3 regions of the Streptomyces sp. SYP-A7185 genome follow, and region 1 is predicted to be linked to each of the others. Evidence: riboswitches for the same ligand, from Rfam matches in the RefSeq annotation. Region 1 holds a riboswitch; each other region holds the start of a gene.
What was found. A riboswitch is a leader RNA that binds a small molecule or an ion and turns the genes downstream of it on or off. The one in region 1 is predicted to bind cyclic di-AMP.
Positions count from the first base shown of each region.

Region 2: another riboswitch for cyclic di-AMP. It lies ahead of QBL25_RS36965 (C40 family peptidase); the one in region 1 lies ahead of QBL25_RS20640 (M23 family metallopeptidase).
Region 3: another riboswitch for cyclic di-AMP. It lies ahead of QBL25_RS30280 (M23 family metallopeptidase); the one in region 1 lies ahead of QBL25_RS20640 (M23 family metallopeptidase).

Region 1 covers NZ_CP122310.1:4,724,619-4,729,667, forward strand. The annotation lists gene QBL25_RS20630 (PrsW family glutamic-type intramembrane protease) at 1-31, shown strand, start outside; gene QBL25_RS20635 (aldo/keto reductase) at 48-992, opposite strand; gene QBL25_RS20640 (M23 family metallopeptidase) at 1,197-2,282, opposite strand; cyclic di-AMP (ydaO/yuaA leader) riboswitch at 2,294-2,440, opposite strand; gene QBL25_RS20645 (PP2C family protein-serine/threonine phosphatase) at 2,643-3,806, opposite strand; tRNA gene QBL25_RS20650 (tRNA-Met) at 3,964-4,037, opposite strand; gene QBL25_RS20655 (alginate lyase family protein) at 4,101-5,049, opposite strand, start outside.
Region 2 covers NZ_CP122310.1:8,454,272-8,459,320, reverse strand. The annotation lists gene QBL25_RS36980 (amidase) at 1-144, opposite strand, end outside; gene QBL25_RS36975 (ATP-dependent Clp protease proteolytic subunit) at 385-1,020, shown strand; gene QBL25_RS36970 (hypothetical protein) at 1,028-1,336, shown strand; cyclic di-AMP (ydaO/yuaA leader) riboswitch at 1,716-1,887, shown strand; gene QBL25_RS36965 (C40 family peptidase) at 1,891-2,364, shown strand; gene QBL25_RS36960 (DUF6328 family protein) at 2,514-3,116, shown strand; gene QBL25_RS36955 (LysE family translocator) at 3,097-3,738, opposite strand; gene QBL25_RS36950 (LysR family transcriptional regulator) at 3,868-4,779, shown strand; gene QBL25_RS36945 (ATP-binding protein) at 4,768-5,049, opposite strand, start outside.
Region 3 covers NZ_CP122310.1:6,880,287-6,885,335, forward strand. The annotation lists gene QBL25_RS30265 (DNA topoisomerase (ATP-hydrolyzing) subunit A) at 1-142, opposite strand, end outside; gene QBL25_RS30270 (M16 family metallopeptidase) at 356-1,720, shown strand; gene QBL25_RS30275 (M16 family metallopeptidase) at 1,717-3,102, shown strand; cyclic di-AMP (ydaO/yuaA leader) riboswitch at 3,300-3,463, shown strand; gene QBL25_RS30280 (M23 family metallopeptidase) at 3,476-4,279, shown strand; gene QBL25_RS30285 (GntR family transcriptional regulator) at 4,533-5,049, shown strand, end outside.

The sequences.
Region 1 (5,049 bases):
CCACCCCGCGCACAACCCCTACCGGGGCTGAACCCCGGCCGTCCGGGTCAGGCGGAAGCCGCCGTCAGCGCCGACACCTCGGCCCCCGTCAGCTCCAGCTCCCCCACCGCGAGCAGCGCGGGCAGCTGCTCGACCGTACGGGCCGACGCGATCGGCGCCGCCACGGTCGGTTGCGCGGCGAGCCACGCCAGGGCCACGGTCGCGAGCTCCGCGTCGTGCGCCTGGGCGACCTCGTCCAGGGCGGCCAGCACCTTCAGGCCCCGCTCGGTCTCCAGGTGCTTGCCCGCGCTCCCGGCCCGCGCGCTGTCGACCTGCGTGCCCGGGCGGTACTTGCCGGTCAGGAAGCCGGAGGCGAGCGCGTAGTACGGGACGGCGGCCAGGCCGGAGCGCGAGGCGACCTCCTGGAGCGGGCCCTCGTACGTGTCGCGCGAGACGAGGTTGTAGTGCGGCTGGAGCGCCGAGTAGCGCGCGAGGCCCTCGCGGTCGGAGAAGTCGAGGAACTCCTGGAGCCGCTCGGGGGTCACGTTCGAGGCGGCGATGGCGCGTACCTTGCCGGACGTCACCAGTTCGTCGAGCGCACCGATGATCTCCTCGACCGGGACGGTCGGGTCGTCGTAGTGCGTGTAGTAGAGGTCGATGTAGTCGGTGCGCAGGCGGCGCAGCGACTCCTCGGCCCCGGCCTTGATGGTGCCGGCGGACAGGCCCTTGTACTCGGGGTGGGCGCCGACCTTGGTGGCGAGCACGACGTCGGAGCGGTTGCCGCGCGCGGCGAACCAGTTGCCGAGGACGGTCTCGGACTCGCCGCCCTTGTTGCCGGGTACCCAGGCCGAGTAGACGTCGGCGGTGTCGATGAAGTTGCCGCCGGCGGCGGTGTAGGCGTCGAGCACGTCGAAGGACTGCGCCTCGTCGGCCGTCCAGCCGAAGACGTTGCCGCCCAGGGCGAGCGGGAAAACCTCGAGGTCGGACGAGCCAAGCGTGCGGAGAGAAGTCATACGGGACTCAACGCCCCCACGGAACTCGGCATTCCGTACTGCGGGATCCCGGTTCCGTCCCGTGGGACGCCCGCCGGGGAGGACGCAGGGAGGACAGGGAGGACGCAGGGAGGGCGCAGAGAGGACGCAGGGTGCGGACATGCCGAACCGGCGGTCCTGGCGTCGGGGGGTTGTCGCCGGGACCGCCGGTGTTCCGGGGCTACTTCAGAGCGACTGGCCCTTGCCGCGCAGCCAGGCCGCGGGGTCGACCCCGGTGGCGTCGCCGCCCGGGTGGACCTCCATGTGGAGGTGCGCGCCGGTCACGTTGCCGGTGGCGCCGACGCGGCCGATGGTCTCGCCGGTGGTGACCTTCTGGCCGACGCTGACGTTCATCGAGGACTGGTGGCAGAACCAGACCTCGGTGCCGTCGTCCAGTTCGAGGACCGTGCGGTAGCCGTACGCCCCCGCCCAGCCGGCTTCCTTGATGGTGCCGGAGTGGACCGCCTTGATGGGCGTGCCCGTGGGCGCCGCGAAGTCCAGGCCGGTGTGGTAGCCGGAGGACCACATGGAACCGGGCTGCCCGAAGGTGCCGGTGAGGGTGTACGAGGCGACGGGGAGGGTGTAGCTCTTCGCGAGCTTGGCCAGGCGCTCCGCCTCGGCCTTCTTCTTCGCGGCCTCTTCGGCCTTCTTCTTCGCCGCGGCCTTGTCGGCGGCGATCTTCTTCTCGGCCGCGGACTGCTTGGCGGCGGCCTGGGCGGCGGCTTCCTTGACGGCGGCTTCTTCGGCCGCCTTCTGGACCGCGTCGTCCGCCTGGTCCTGCTGGTTCTCGGCCTGTTCCATGATGCGGGCCCGCAGTGCCTCGCCGGCGTCCGTGCTGCCCTGCTCGGCGTCCGCGGTGCTCAGCCCGGCGGCGCTCAGGGGCGCGGCGGCGGTCGTCACGCCCGCGTCCTCGGAACCCGCGTCGGACGAGCCGTCGGATATCAGGGCCCCGACGCCAGGCAGCGACTCCGCGTCCGGCAGCGAGTCCGTGACCGCCGACATGTCCGGCATCGCGATGGAGACCGGGGGCTTGCCGCCCTGCGCGGTGGCGATGCCGCCGGCGCCGACGGCGGCTATGACGCCTACGCCGAGAACGGTGGAGCTGCGCGCGAGTCCGCCGCCGCCCCGCTTGTGGACGCGGTGCCTGCCGCGGACGGGACGGATGGACTCCTCGGTGGGATTCCATTCCTCCCAGGGTTCATCGGCGTACCCACCGGATGCGTCGTCGTTCGGTGCGTACACCCCTTGGGGGGCAGGGCGGTTGGACGCCACTGGGGCGCACTCCTTTCCTTCCTTCTCGCCTACCGGGTTAGCTGACGGGTTCGGAGCAGGAAGGTCTCCTACGAACATCTGGCACGGATGCACAGAAGCCCGATTCACCCCAATTAGTGGTTCCCCGGCTCCCTTTCGGGATTAGGCGCGTGCGCGCGGAGCCGACTCGAGTGACGGCTGGGACGACCGCGCTGCGTTATCGAACGTTAATAGACAGCGGGGCCGTATTCCAAGCTGTTCCGACTGATCGTTAACGCTCATCGCCCGCACTTATCGGGACACGGGGGTCAGGAACGGGGCGAGTTGACCCCACTTCTTCACACACCGGAGCTTCACACGTCCTTGACAGTACGTCAGTTGTTATGCGGAGTGGTGTCCTTCAGTCACGGCCGGTGACATCGCCGACGGTCGCCGTACGGCCAGCAGCGCCATGTCGTCGGTCCCGCGGCCCCCGGTGTGCCGCCGCACCTCCTCGACGAGCGTCGACAGGAGCGCGTCCGGGCCCGCGGGCCCCGGGAAGATCCGGCCCCCGAGCCGGGCCGCCGGGTTGTAGAACTCGCCCCGGATGTCACGCGCCTCGGAGAGCCCGTCGGTGTAGAGCAGCAGCATCGCCCCCGGCGGGAACTCCGCCTCGTCCGCACGGTCCGGCCAGGCGCCCAGATCGCCCATCCCCAGCGGCAGCGCGGGCTCGGTGGCGGACAGCACGCACAGCCGCCCGTCGGCGTGCAGGAGCAGCGGGCCCGGGTGCCCCCGGTTGATCAGGCGCACCAGACCGTCGCCATGCGCGATCTCGGCGAGGACGGCGGTGGTGAAGCCCTCGAAGGCGTCGAGCCCGTCGCGCCGCGTGCCCTCGCGCGCCAGCGCCCGCTCCAGGCGCTGCGCCACGGCCTCCAGCGTGGACTCCTGCTCGGCGGCCTCCCGGAACGCCCCGATCACGACGGCGACGGCGGCCACCGCACCCATGCCCTTGCCCCGTACGTCGCCGACGATGACGCGTACGCCGTGCGGGGTGTCCTGCACGGCGTACAGATCGCCCCCGATGAACGCGTCGGCCTCCGCGGCCTCGTACCGCGCCGCCACGTCGAGCCCCCCGATGCGGGGGTCGGGCTGAGGCAGTACGGCGCGCTGGGCGGCCTCGGCGATGGAGCGGGCGGAGGCGAGCTGCTCGTCGCTGCGGCGGACGACGCGGTTGATGAGGACGGCGAGGACGGCGACGGTCACCACCGTGAGCAGTTCGGTGACGGCCTCGACGTCGGTGCTGGTGTCGGCCTTGAAGTGCAGGGCGAGCACGGCGACGCAGGAGCAGGTGCCGATGAGGGCCGTGCTGAGCAGCGAGTAGAAGGGCGCGGCGATCAGGGGGGCCGCGGCGAAGAGGGGCGCGGCGGTGAACTCGGGCGGGGTCGACATGTCGTAGACCGCCCCGACGACGATGAGCAGCAGGGGAAGGATCCGCACGAGCGCCCGCTCGTGCCGCACGTCGCGGTGCTTGCCGCCACCCCCGCCATGTCCTCCTCGCTGCCCCACTAGTCCAGGGTTCCCGCAGAGGCGGCGAGGGGCGACCGGTGTGGGCCGACCGGGTCATGGGCCCGGCCCCCCAGAGGGGAAGGACGCGGAGGGGAAGGACGCGGCGAAAACGCCGAAGGCCCGGATCCATTTCTGGATCCGGGCCTTCGGTCTTCAGTAGCGGGGACAGGATTTGAACCTGCGACCTCTGGGTTATGAGCCCAGCGAGCTACCGAGCTGCTCCACCCCGCGCCGTTGAATGCAACTCTACGCCATCAGGGGGAGTGAAAGCGAACCGGCCGCTCCGTCCCGCCGTCAGGCGTTCTCGGCGTGCGTCAGCGTCTCCCAGGCCACGAACAGGTCGTCCGTCCCCTCGGGCCGCCGCTCACGGGTGAGCCGCTCCGTCTCCGGCAGGTCGAGCTTCAGCCGTTCCCGCAGGTGGTTGAGGCCGACCTCGGTGTCGGGCCCCATGTCCCGCTGCACCTTGCCGCCGCACAGCCAGTCCGGCGCCGTGGCGCCCAGCTGGTACTTGGAGTGGAATTCGAGCGCGGCCCGCAGCCGGTCCTTGACCTCGCCGTACAGGTCGACGCCCTGGTGCCAGGCGGTCTCCGCGATGTGGGCGGTGGCCGCGAGGGAGTAGCTGGCGTGCTTGAAGTTCCGGCAGGTCTCCTGCGAGAGCCCGTCGGCGAAGGTCTTCTGCCCGAACCAGTACGTCCGGAGCTTCTCCGGGGTGTCGATGCCGCTGCCCGCGGGTGAGACCGGCAGCGGGCCGTCCGACGTCAGGTAGAAGTACGCGGGCACGCGGCTCCTGAAGTGCGTCACCGCCTTCTCGAAGGACTCGTGGTCGTCCAGGAAGACCGCCATGCTGATGGTCGCGTCGGCCATCAGGAGATCCCAGTTGCCGTTGAAATCGGCGGCACCTTCGCGCACTTGGGGCAGGTAGGCGTTGCGCAGCATCCGCTCGAAGCGCAGGAGCCGGCCGTCGGGCCAGCCGTCGTAGGTGTAGCGCACGGCCTCGGCCGCGCGGGCCCACGAGGAGGCGGCCCAGGCCGTCTGGAGGCCCGCGTTGGCCTCGGTGTGCCGGGTGATCACCTGCGCCCAGGCGTCCATGATCTGCACGGCCTTCTCGGCGTGCGCGCGGTCGCCGGTGATGTTCCAGAGCAGGGCCTGCGTGTACGCGGCGATGGCGTCCTCGCGTTCTTCGACGCAGCCCTGGCCGGGGCGGGTGTCGGGCGGGCACTCCACGACGGCGTACGGCTTGGCC
Region 2 (5,049 bases), 3.7 Mb from region 1:
CGCCTGGACGACCTCCCGCGCGGAGAACTCGCGCGCGCGGATCCCGGCGGCGAGTTCGCGGGCCGTGCGGTGGACGAGCCCGGGGGCGTCGGAGGTCTTCTCCGCGTCGTGCGGCTCGCGGGCGCGGTGCGGTTCAGGGCTCATGGGGCGCTTTCGGCTCGGGGCGGCGGAGATCGCGACGAGACGGAGCATCCCCACCCCGCCGCGTCGGCCATGCGGCTCCGGGCGCCGGGGCCCGCGCTTTCAGCGGGCGGCTGAAAAGCGGCGCGTCCGTTGACTCCGGCGGGCCTTCCGAAGATGCCCCCCTCCACAGCGTTACGTACGTCCTGTACATTTTTTACCGAGACTTCGGGGAGCACTCGCCCCGCAGAGGAGAGACGTGCCATGAACCGACCGTCTGCCCGCCATGTCCTGCCCGAGTTCACCGAGCGCACCGGCGCCGGGCAGCGCACCCTCGATCCGTACGCGAAGTTGCTCGAAGAGCGCATCGTCTTCCTGGGGACACCGATCGACGACACCTCGGCCAACGACGTGATGGCGCAGTTCATGCATCTCGAACACCTGGCGCCCGACCGCGACATCTCGCTCTACATCAACTCCCCCGGCGGCTCGTTCAGCGCGATGACGGCGATCTACGACACGATCCGGTTCGTCGCCTGCGACGTGGAGACGACCTGCCTGGGGCAGGCCGCGTCGTCGGCCGCCGTCCTGCTGGCCGCGGGCACCCCCGGAAAACGGTTCGCCCTGCCCGGCGCCCGGGTCCTGATCCACCAGCCCTCGCTCACCGAGCCGCTCCACGGCCAGACCTCCGACCTGGCCATTCACGCCGCCGAACTCCTGCGCACCCGCGCCCAGTTGGCGGAGATGCTCGTCCGCCACACCGGTCAGAGCGCCCGACGCGTCGCCGCCGACATCGAACGGGACAAGATCCTCAGCGCACCCGAGGCGCTCGCGTACGGCCTGGTGGACGGGCTCATCGCGAGCCGCAAGGCCGCCCCGCGCCTCCCGGACGCGGGGTGAGCCGCCGATGCTGCCTCCCGAGCTTCCTCCGCTGCCCGCGCTCACCCGCGCCGAGGGCGAGTTGATCGACCGCTACCTCGAAGTGGTCGACCTGCTCGGCCGGATCAACCCCGCCCGCGCCTCGGACACCTACGGCGGACTGCGCGCCGCCCAGGCCCTGGTCGGCAAGGCCACCGCCCTGCGGGACGCCCTGACGCTCATGCACCAGCGCGGCGAGAGCGCGGTGCACGCGCCGACGCTGGCCCGGGCGCTGCGGGTCCTTGACGGGGAGCGGCGGGCCGGGCGCGTCACCGTGCCGCCCCCACCGGCGCCCTGAACATCCGTCACTCCCTGCTCCTGATCCACCGTCATCACACGGCCTGGAGTCCGAGGCGTCCGGGTTCCCTTTCAAACGAACCAAACGGGCTACCTCGTTCGGCGTAGACGATCGTCCTTCTTGAAGACGTCTTCGGTTGCGTCAGATGTGTACGCGAGGGCCGGAATTCCTCGTTCCGGTGCTGGTCGAACGATCGTCCGGTGCCGCCTGCTGATCCCGTATCCGACCTTGTCCACCCGAACGGTTCAGCCGTGAGGAGCCTCACAAAACGCCGTTTCGGCTCGGAATTCGAGCCCTGTTCGGGTCAAGATCCCTTCCGACGACAAGCCCCCGCCACAGCGGCGGGGCGGTCCGGGCGGACGCCGAGTCCTGCCGCCACCCGGATGACCGGTCGACATCGGTGCATCGGCAGGAGTGGAGGACCCAGGCATGACGGGTCGGTCCGGAAGGTCCGGACACGACCCTTGGGGTGAAGCCGCACAGCGCGGCCGGGCAACTTCGCCAGCCCGAATCCGACAGGTCATCCTTCACAGGCGGCTGACGAAGGGTTGCGCATGACTGCGCTGAATCATGTTCCGTCGCTGCTGACCAGGGCCGGTTCCGTATCGGCCCTCACACTCGCCGTCGTGGGCGGCACCCTCGTGGCCCCAGGGCTCACGTCGGAAGCAGAGGCCGCGACACACGGGACGAAGGCGCTCAAGATCGCTGCCTCCAAGAAAGGTTCTCCGTACCGCTACGGAGCGACGGGCCCCCACCGCTTCGACTGCTCGGGCCTGACCCTCTACTCGTTCAAGCGCGCGGGCAAGAAGCTTCCGCGCACCGCCGCGCAGCAGTACAACAAGACGCGCCACGTCTCCGCGTCCAGCCGCGTCAAGGGCGACCTGGTCTTCTTCCACTCCGGCCGGAACGTCTACCACGTCGGCATCTACGCCGGTAAGGGCCGGATCTGGCACGCCCCCAAGTCGAACACCAAGGTGCGGCTCGAGAAGATCTGGACCAAGAGCGTCTGGTACGGCAGGGTGCGCTGACCCTCCGCCGGCCGTCGCACGGCGGTGGCGCGGGCCGCACGGTCCCCGCCACCGCCGTCGCACGGCCGGCCGCCGCACGGCGCCCGCCCGGCCCCGTGACCGGCGCGCCCGCCAGGCGTGGAGCGCGCCGGCACGGATACTCGTGCGCCATGGCCGAAAACCACAGCTCCTCGACCGCGGACGACAAGGCCCGCGACGCGAGGCGCAACGAGACGCGCTTCGAACGTGCCGACCGCAACTTCTCGGAGATCCTCCAGGAACTGCGGGTCACGCAGGCCGGGGTGCAGATCCTCTTCGCGTTCCTGTTGACGCTCGCCTTCACCGAGCGCTTCCCCTCGCTCGACACCGTGCAGCGCGCCACCTACGTGACCACGCTGCTCCTGGCCGTGCTCGCCGCCGCGCTGTTCACCGCGCCGGCCGCCGTGCACCGGTCGCTGTTCGGGCAGCACTCCAAACCGCTGATCGTGCGCGTCTCCTCCCGGCTCGCGGGCATCGGCCTCGGTGTCCTGGTGTTCGCGGTCTCCGGCGCCGTCCTGCTGGTCGTCGACGTGGCGGTGGGCAGAACCGGCGGGATCATCGCGAGCGCGGCCACCCTGGTGGTGTGCGCGGGCCTTTGGGGCCTGCTCCCCCTCCTGGTGCGCGGCGCGGCGGACAAGGAAGAGGAGAGGAAGACCGGAGGCGACGACGGACAGGCCGGGGACGGCCGCGCGGGATCCACCGCACCGGACGACGTCAGACCAGGGCCTCGGTGAGGAGCACCAGGCCCAGCACGCCGAGCGCGGCACCCGTGCCGCCCTCGATCGCGCGGGCCGTACGCGGTCTGCGCAACCAGCGGCCGAGCCGGTCGACCAGGAGCGCCACGACCGGGAACCACACCAGGGCGAGGGCCACGACGATGGACGCGAGCAGCAGCGTCCGGGGCATGGCGGGAGCGTCCGCGGGCACGAACTGCGGCAGCACGCTGAGGAAGGTGATGGGCGCCTTCGGGTTGAGGGCGTTGGTCAGGAAGCCCTGCCGCAGGCTGCTCCCGGCCGCCTCCGCCGCCTCCTCCGCCTCTTCCTCAGCGTCCGGAACACCGGACTCCCGCGGCGGCCGCGCCGCCGAGCGCAGCGCGCGGTACCCGAGCAGGAGAACGTAGGCGCCGCCCGCGACCTGCACCGCACGGAAGAGCGTGGGCACCGCCGCGAGGACCGCCGCGACTCCGGCCACCGCCAGCGCCGTGTGCACCAGCAGCCCGCCCGCCACGCCGATCGCGCAGGCCACGCCGGCCCGGCGGGAGGCGAGCGAGTTGCGCACCACGACGGCGAAGTCGGCGCCCGGCATGGCGACCATGCCCGCGGCGACCCCGGTGAAAGCGACCAGTTGTGCGTCCATGGCGTCCACCCTGCCGTTCTTCTGCCTTCAGCAGGTATGTGGAATATCCTGGGTCTGCCTTAAGCAGTCGTTTAGCCCCACGGCCGACGGACCGCTCGCCGCCCGTCGGCTCCTGCACCGGGAGCGACCATGTACGACCCGACGCGGCTCGCCGCTCTGGTGGCGGTCTCCGAGGCCGGGTCGATCACCCGCGCCGCCGAGCGCCTGGGCTACACCGTGCCCGCCCTCTCCCAGCAGCTGGCCAAGCTCGAACGTGAGGCGGGCACCGCGCTCCTGGTCCGGCACCACCGCGGGGCCCGGCTGACCGGCGCGGGTGAGCTGCTGCTCGCGCGGGCGCGCCGGGTCCTGGACGAGATGGAGCAGGCCCGGCACGAACTGGCGCGGCTGGCGGGCCTCTCCGGCGGCAGGCTGCGGGTGGGGACCTTCACCACCGCCGGGATCCATCTGGTGCCGCCCGCGCTGACCGCCTTCCGTCGCGCCCATCCGGACATCGAGCTGACCGTGCGGGGCTATGAGCCGCCGCTCGGCGTCGCGGCGGTGGCGGCGGGTGAGGTCGACCTGGCCCTCACGCACGCCTACGAACCGGCGGATCCGGTGCCGCTGCCCGCGTCCGTGACCGCGGAACCGATCCTGGTCGAGGAGCTGGTCCTGGTGACCTCGCCCGGTCACGCCCTGGCGAGCGCCTCCTCACGGCTGCCCCTGACCGAGCTCGTCGGGCAGCCGCTCATCAGCATGGCGCCGAGCCACCCCTCCCGGCAGAGCGTGGAGTCCGCGCTCGTGCGGGCCGGCGCCACGCCCGCGGTCCTGGTCGAGACGCCGGGGTACGCGCTGGTGTGCGCCCTGGTCAGCGCCGGGCTCGGCGTCGCCGTCGTACCGGAGATGGTGGCGCGGACGGCGGCCACGCCGGTGGGGATGCGGCCGCTGGAGCCGGGGAGCCTGCGCCGGACGATCTCGGTGGTGCACCGCACCGACGAGCCGCATCCGGCGGCGGACACCTTCCGGGCGCTGCTGCGCGGGACCTTCGGGCGCTCAGCGGGGTGAGGGCGAGACCGAGGGGGCGGCTGCCCCACCGCGCACCGGCGCCGTCCACGGCAGCGCGATCCAGACCGTCTTGCCGCCCTCGGGGGTCGGTGTGACCGAGAGCCGGCCGCCGCACTCCATGGTCAGCCAGCGGATGATGACCAGGCCGCGGCCGTTGTCCTGCTGGACCGCGGCGGGCAGCCGCTTGGGGTAGCGGGGGTGGCTGTCGGTGACGCCGATCCGCAGTTGCTCGTCCCGGTCGAGTTCGAGGTCCACCCGGAAGGTGGGCGA
Region 3 (5,049 bases), 2.2 Mb from region 1:
CGTCCGGCAGGGCGCGCGAGTAGATGACCGAATACGCGTACTCGAGGAAGGAGCCCTGCATCTCGTCGACGACGTCGATGTCGAGGATCTTCTCCTCGAACGACTCGTCGGGCGGCGGGGTCTTCGTGCTGCGGCGGGCCATCGCTGCTGCGGCTCCTTCACGGTGTCTGCCAGGGCTTCAACGGGATCTGACGCCGACCATTGTGGACTGTCCCACTGACAACGCCGACCACGACCCGGACTTCGGGGCCGACTACGCCGAGCGCGGAGCGGGAACTTCACAGGTTGTCGGCACGCTTGCATACAGTGGCAGGACTGGCAGAATTTCCAGTTTTTCGCGATCGAAGGGACGTACATGCCCATGGGTCACACGGCCACAGCCGAGGCCGGCTCCGGCGGCCTGACAGCGACCGAGCACCGGCTGGCCAACGGCCTGCGCGTGGTGCTCTCCGAGGACCACCTGACCCCGGTCGCCGCGGTCTGCCTCTGGTACGACGTCGGCTCGCGCCACGAGGTCAAGGGGCGTACGGGCCTCGCCCACCTCTTCGAGCACCTCATGTTCCAGGGCTCGAAGCAGGTGCACGGCAACGGCCACTTCGAACTGGTCCAGGGAGCGGGCGGGTCGCTCAACGGCACCACGAGCTTCGAGCGCACCAACTACTTCGAGACCATGCCCACACACCAGCTGGAGCTGGCCCTGTGGCTCGAAGCCGACCGCATGGGCTCGCTGCTCTCCGCGCTCGACGAAGAATCCATGGAGAACCAGCGCGACGTCGTGAAGAACGAGCGCCGCCAGCGCTACGACAACGTTCCCTACGGCACCGCCTTCGAGAAGCTGACCGCCCTCTCGTACCCCGAGGGCCACCCCTACCACCACACCCCCATCGGCTCCATGGCCGACCTGGACGCGGCGACGCTGGAGGACGCGCGGCACTTCTTCCGCACGTACTACGCGCCCAACAACGCCGTCCTGTCCGTCGTCGGCGACATCGACCCGGAGCAGACCCTGGCCTGGGTCGAGAAGTACTTCGGGTCGATCCCCTCGCACGACGGCAAGCAGCCGCCGCGCGACGGCTCGCTGCCGGACATCATCGGCAAGGAGCTGCGCGAGGTCGTCGAGGAGGAGGTCCCGGCCCGCGCCCTGATGGCCGCCTACCGCCTGCCCGAGGACGGCACGCGCGCGTGCGACGCGGCCGACCTGGCGCTCACGGTCCTCGGCAGCGGCGAGTCCTCCCGGCTCTACAACCGCCTCGTGCGCCGCGACCGCACCGCCGTGGCGGCCGGCTTCGGCCTGCTGCGGCTCGCCGGCGCCCCCTCGCTGGGTTGGCTCGACGTGAAGACGTCCGGCGACGTCGAGGTCCCGGTCATCGAGGCCGCCGTGGACGAGGAGCTCGCCCGCTTCGCGGAAGAGGGCCCCACCGAGGAGGAGATGGAGCGCGCCCAGGCACAGCTGGAGCGCGAGTGGCTCGACCGGCTCGCCACGGTGGCGGGCCGCGCGGACGAACTGTGCCGGTACGCCGTCCTGTTCGGCGACCCGCAGCTCGCCCTGACCGCCGTCGGGCGCGTCCTCGACGTCACCGCGGACGAGGTCAAGGCGGCCGCGGCGGCCCGTCTGCGCCCCGACAACCGCGCGGTGCTCGTGTACGAGCCCGTGGAGGGCAACGCGGCCGCCGAGGCCGGCGAAGCCACCGACGAGGACGAAGAGGAGGCGGCGAAGTGAGCGAGGCCGCAACGATGCAGTTCCACCCGCAGCCCCAGGCGGGCACCGCACGGCCGTGGGCGTTCCCCGCGCCCGAGCGCGCCACCCTGGACAACGGCCTCACGGTGCTGCGCTGCCACCGCCCCGGCCAGCAGGTCGTCGCCGTGGAGATCCACATCGAGGCGCCGCTCGACGCGGAGCCCAAGGGCCTCGACGGCGTCGCCACGATCATGGCGAGGGCCTTCAACGAAGGCACGGACAAGCACTCCGCCGAGGACTTCGCCGCCGAACTCGACCGCTGCGGCGCCACCATGGACGCGCACGCCGACCACCCCGGCGTCCGTGTCTCTTTGGAGGTGCCGGTCTCCCGGCTGCCGAAGGCGATGGGCCTGCTCTCCGACGCCCTGCGCGCCCCCGCCTTCGCGGACGGCGAGATCGAGCGCCTCGTGCGCAACCGCCTGGACGAGATCCCGCACGAGGCCGCCAACCCGGGCCGCCGCGCCGCCAAGGAGCTCTCGCGCCAGCTCTTCCCGGCGACCTCGCGCATGTCGCGCCCGCGCCAGGGCACCGAGGAGACGGTCACGGCCATCGACTCGGCGGCGGTGCGCACCTTCTACGAGAAGCACGTGCGGCCCGCCACGGCGACGGCCGTCGTCGTGGGCGACCTGACCGGCATCGACCTGGACGCCGTCCTCGCCGACACCGTCGGCGCCTGGACGGGCGGCACCGCCGAGCCGCGTCCGGTGCCTCCGGTGACGGCGGATGACACCGGGCGTGTCGTCATCGTGGACCGCCCCGGAGCCGTCCAGACGCAGCTGCTCATCGGCCGCGTGGGACCGGACCGCCACGACCGCGTCTGGCCCGCGCAGGTGCTCGGCACGTACTGCCTCGGCGGCACCCTCACCTCGCGCCTGGACCGCGTCCTGCGCGAGGAGAAGGGATACACCTACGGCGTACGGTCGTTCGCCCAGGTCCTGCGCTCCACCCCGGAGGGCACCGGCGCCGCGATGCTGGCCATCAGCGGCTCCGTGGACACCGAGTCCACGGGCCCGGCGCTCGACGACCTGTGGAAGGTCCTGCGCACCCTCGCCGCCGACGGCCTCACGGACGCCGAGCGCGACGTGGCCGTGCAGAACCTGGTGGGCGTCGCCCCGCTCAAGTACGAGATGGCGGCGTCCGTCGCGGCCACCCTCGCCGACCAGGTCGAGCAGCACCTGCCGGACGACTTCCAGGCCCAGCTGTACCGCAGGCTGGCTGCGACCGGCACCGTGGAGGCCACCGCCGCCGTGGTGAGCGCTTTCCCCGTGGACCGTCTCGTGACGGTGCTCGTCGGTGACGCCGCGCGGATCGAGGAGCCCGTCAGGGCGCTCGGCATCGGTGAAGTGAGTGTGGTCACCGGCTGAGTGTCAGTCAGGACATATGGGGACCCCAGTGGCTGGATTTTGCTCCTGGGGTTCTCATATGTCCGAATTGCTATGGAGATTGCGTGTCTGACCTGTGGCGTGCGCTACAAATGCTCTGATCCGTTTGTCGTTTGAAAGACGGCCCGCTTAGCGTCATCCCGGCTGTTCGTCATGCAGTACGCCGCGCCCGCGGCACCGGACAGTCATCGCCGAGTCCCCGTACGGCGCGAGCCAGGGGAGCCGGGGACCCACATGTCCCCTTGGGGTGAATCGGGAACCTTGCCGAGAGGTGAGGGATCCGTAGGAGACCTTCCTGCTCCGAACCCGTCAGCTAACCCGGTAGGCGAGAAGGAAGGAAAGGATCAGCCGCTTCATGGCGTTCACCCGTGCCACCGGGAAGCACCGTCGCCCGAGCCGCCTCACGCGTACGACCGCGAACGTGGCGGGCGTCGCAGCCCTCACCACCACCGGTGTCATCGGAGGCCTGGCCGCTCCGGCGCTCGCCGCCGACGACGCGGCGGCCCTCGAACACACCGGTCTGACCCAGGCCATCTCCGTGGGCGACTCGCTCGCCGAGAGCATCGACGCGCAGGCCACCGCCCAGCGGCAGGCCGCCGACGCCGCCGCGGCCGCCAAGAAGGCCGAAGAGGCCGCCAAGAAGAAGGCCGAGGAGGCCAAGCGCAAGGCCGAGGCCGAGGCGAAGGCTAAGGCCAAGAAGGAGCGCGAGGCCAAGGAGCGTGCCGCTCGCGAGGCCGAGCGCAAGCGCCTGAACACCTACGTCGCCCCGATCTCCGGCTCGTACGTCTCCACGGGCTACCAGACCGGCGGCGCCATGTGGTCCTCCGGCAGCCACACCGGCATCGACTTCCACGCCGCGTCCGGCAGCTCGGTCCACGCGGTGGGCTCCGGCACCGTCGTCGAGGCCGGCTGGGGCGGCGCCTACGGCAACAACGTGGTCATCAAGATGAACGACGGCACCTACACCCAGTACGGCCACATGTCGTCCCTCGGCGTCACGGTCGGCCAGGCGGTCACCCCCGGCCAGCAGATCGGCCTCTCCGGCTCCACGGGCAACTCCAGCGGCCCGCACCTCCACTTCGAGGCCCGCACCGGCGAGGACTACGGCACGGACATCGACCCGATCTCGTACCTCCGCTCGCACGGCGTCAACGTCTGATCCACGCCTGACGGGCCTGACAGAGGCCTGGTCGACGCCTGATCGGCACTGATCCCGGCGGACGCCGCAGAGCACCGATTCACCGAAAGCCCCGGCTCGTCGAGAGCCGGGGCTTTCGCCGTTCCCGTATCTCCTTTGGCCAAAAGTATCCCTGGATTTCGGCCGCCCGTCGGAAATTCGGCCGTTCTGCAATAGAGTCGCGGAGCAGGCGTCGATCGACCGCGTTTCGCGGGGATTAAGGCGGAGGTCAGTCATGCGCATTCCCGCGCACTCGGTATGCACGGCCATCCGGGACGACATCGTCTCCGGTGTCTACGAACGGGGCGGCCGGCTCACCGAGGAACTGCTCGCGCGCCGCTACGGGGTCTCCCGCGTCCCCGTGCGCGAGGCCCTGCGCACCCTGGAGGCCGAGGGGTTCGTCGTCACGCGCCGGCACGCGGGCGCGTGCGTCGCGGAGCCCACCGAGCAGGAGGCGGCCGACCTCCTGGAGATCCGCGCGCTCCTGGAGCCGCTGGGCGCCGCCCGCGCCGCCCAGCGCCGCACGGAGGCCCATCTGAAGGTCCTGCGCGGCCTCGTGCGGCTCGGCCAGGAGCGGTCGCGGCACGGCCGGAGCGAGGATCTGCGCTCCCTGGGCGGCTGGTTCCACGAGACGCTCGCCCAGGCGTCCGGCAGCCCGGGCCTCACGGCCCTGCTCACGCAGCTCCGGCACAAGATCGCCTGGATGTACGTGCTGGAGACGTCGGCCGCCCCCGCGGAGGCCTGGGCCGAAC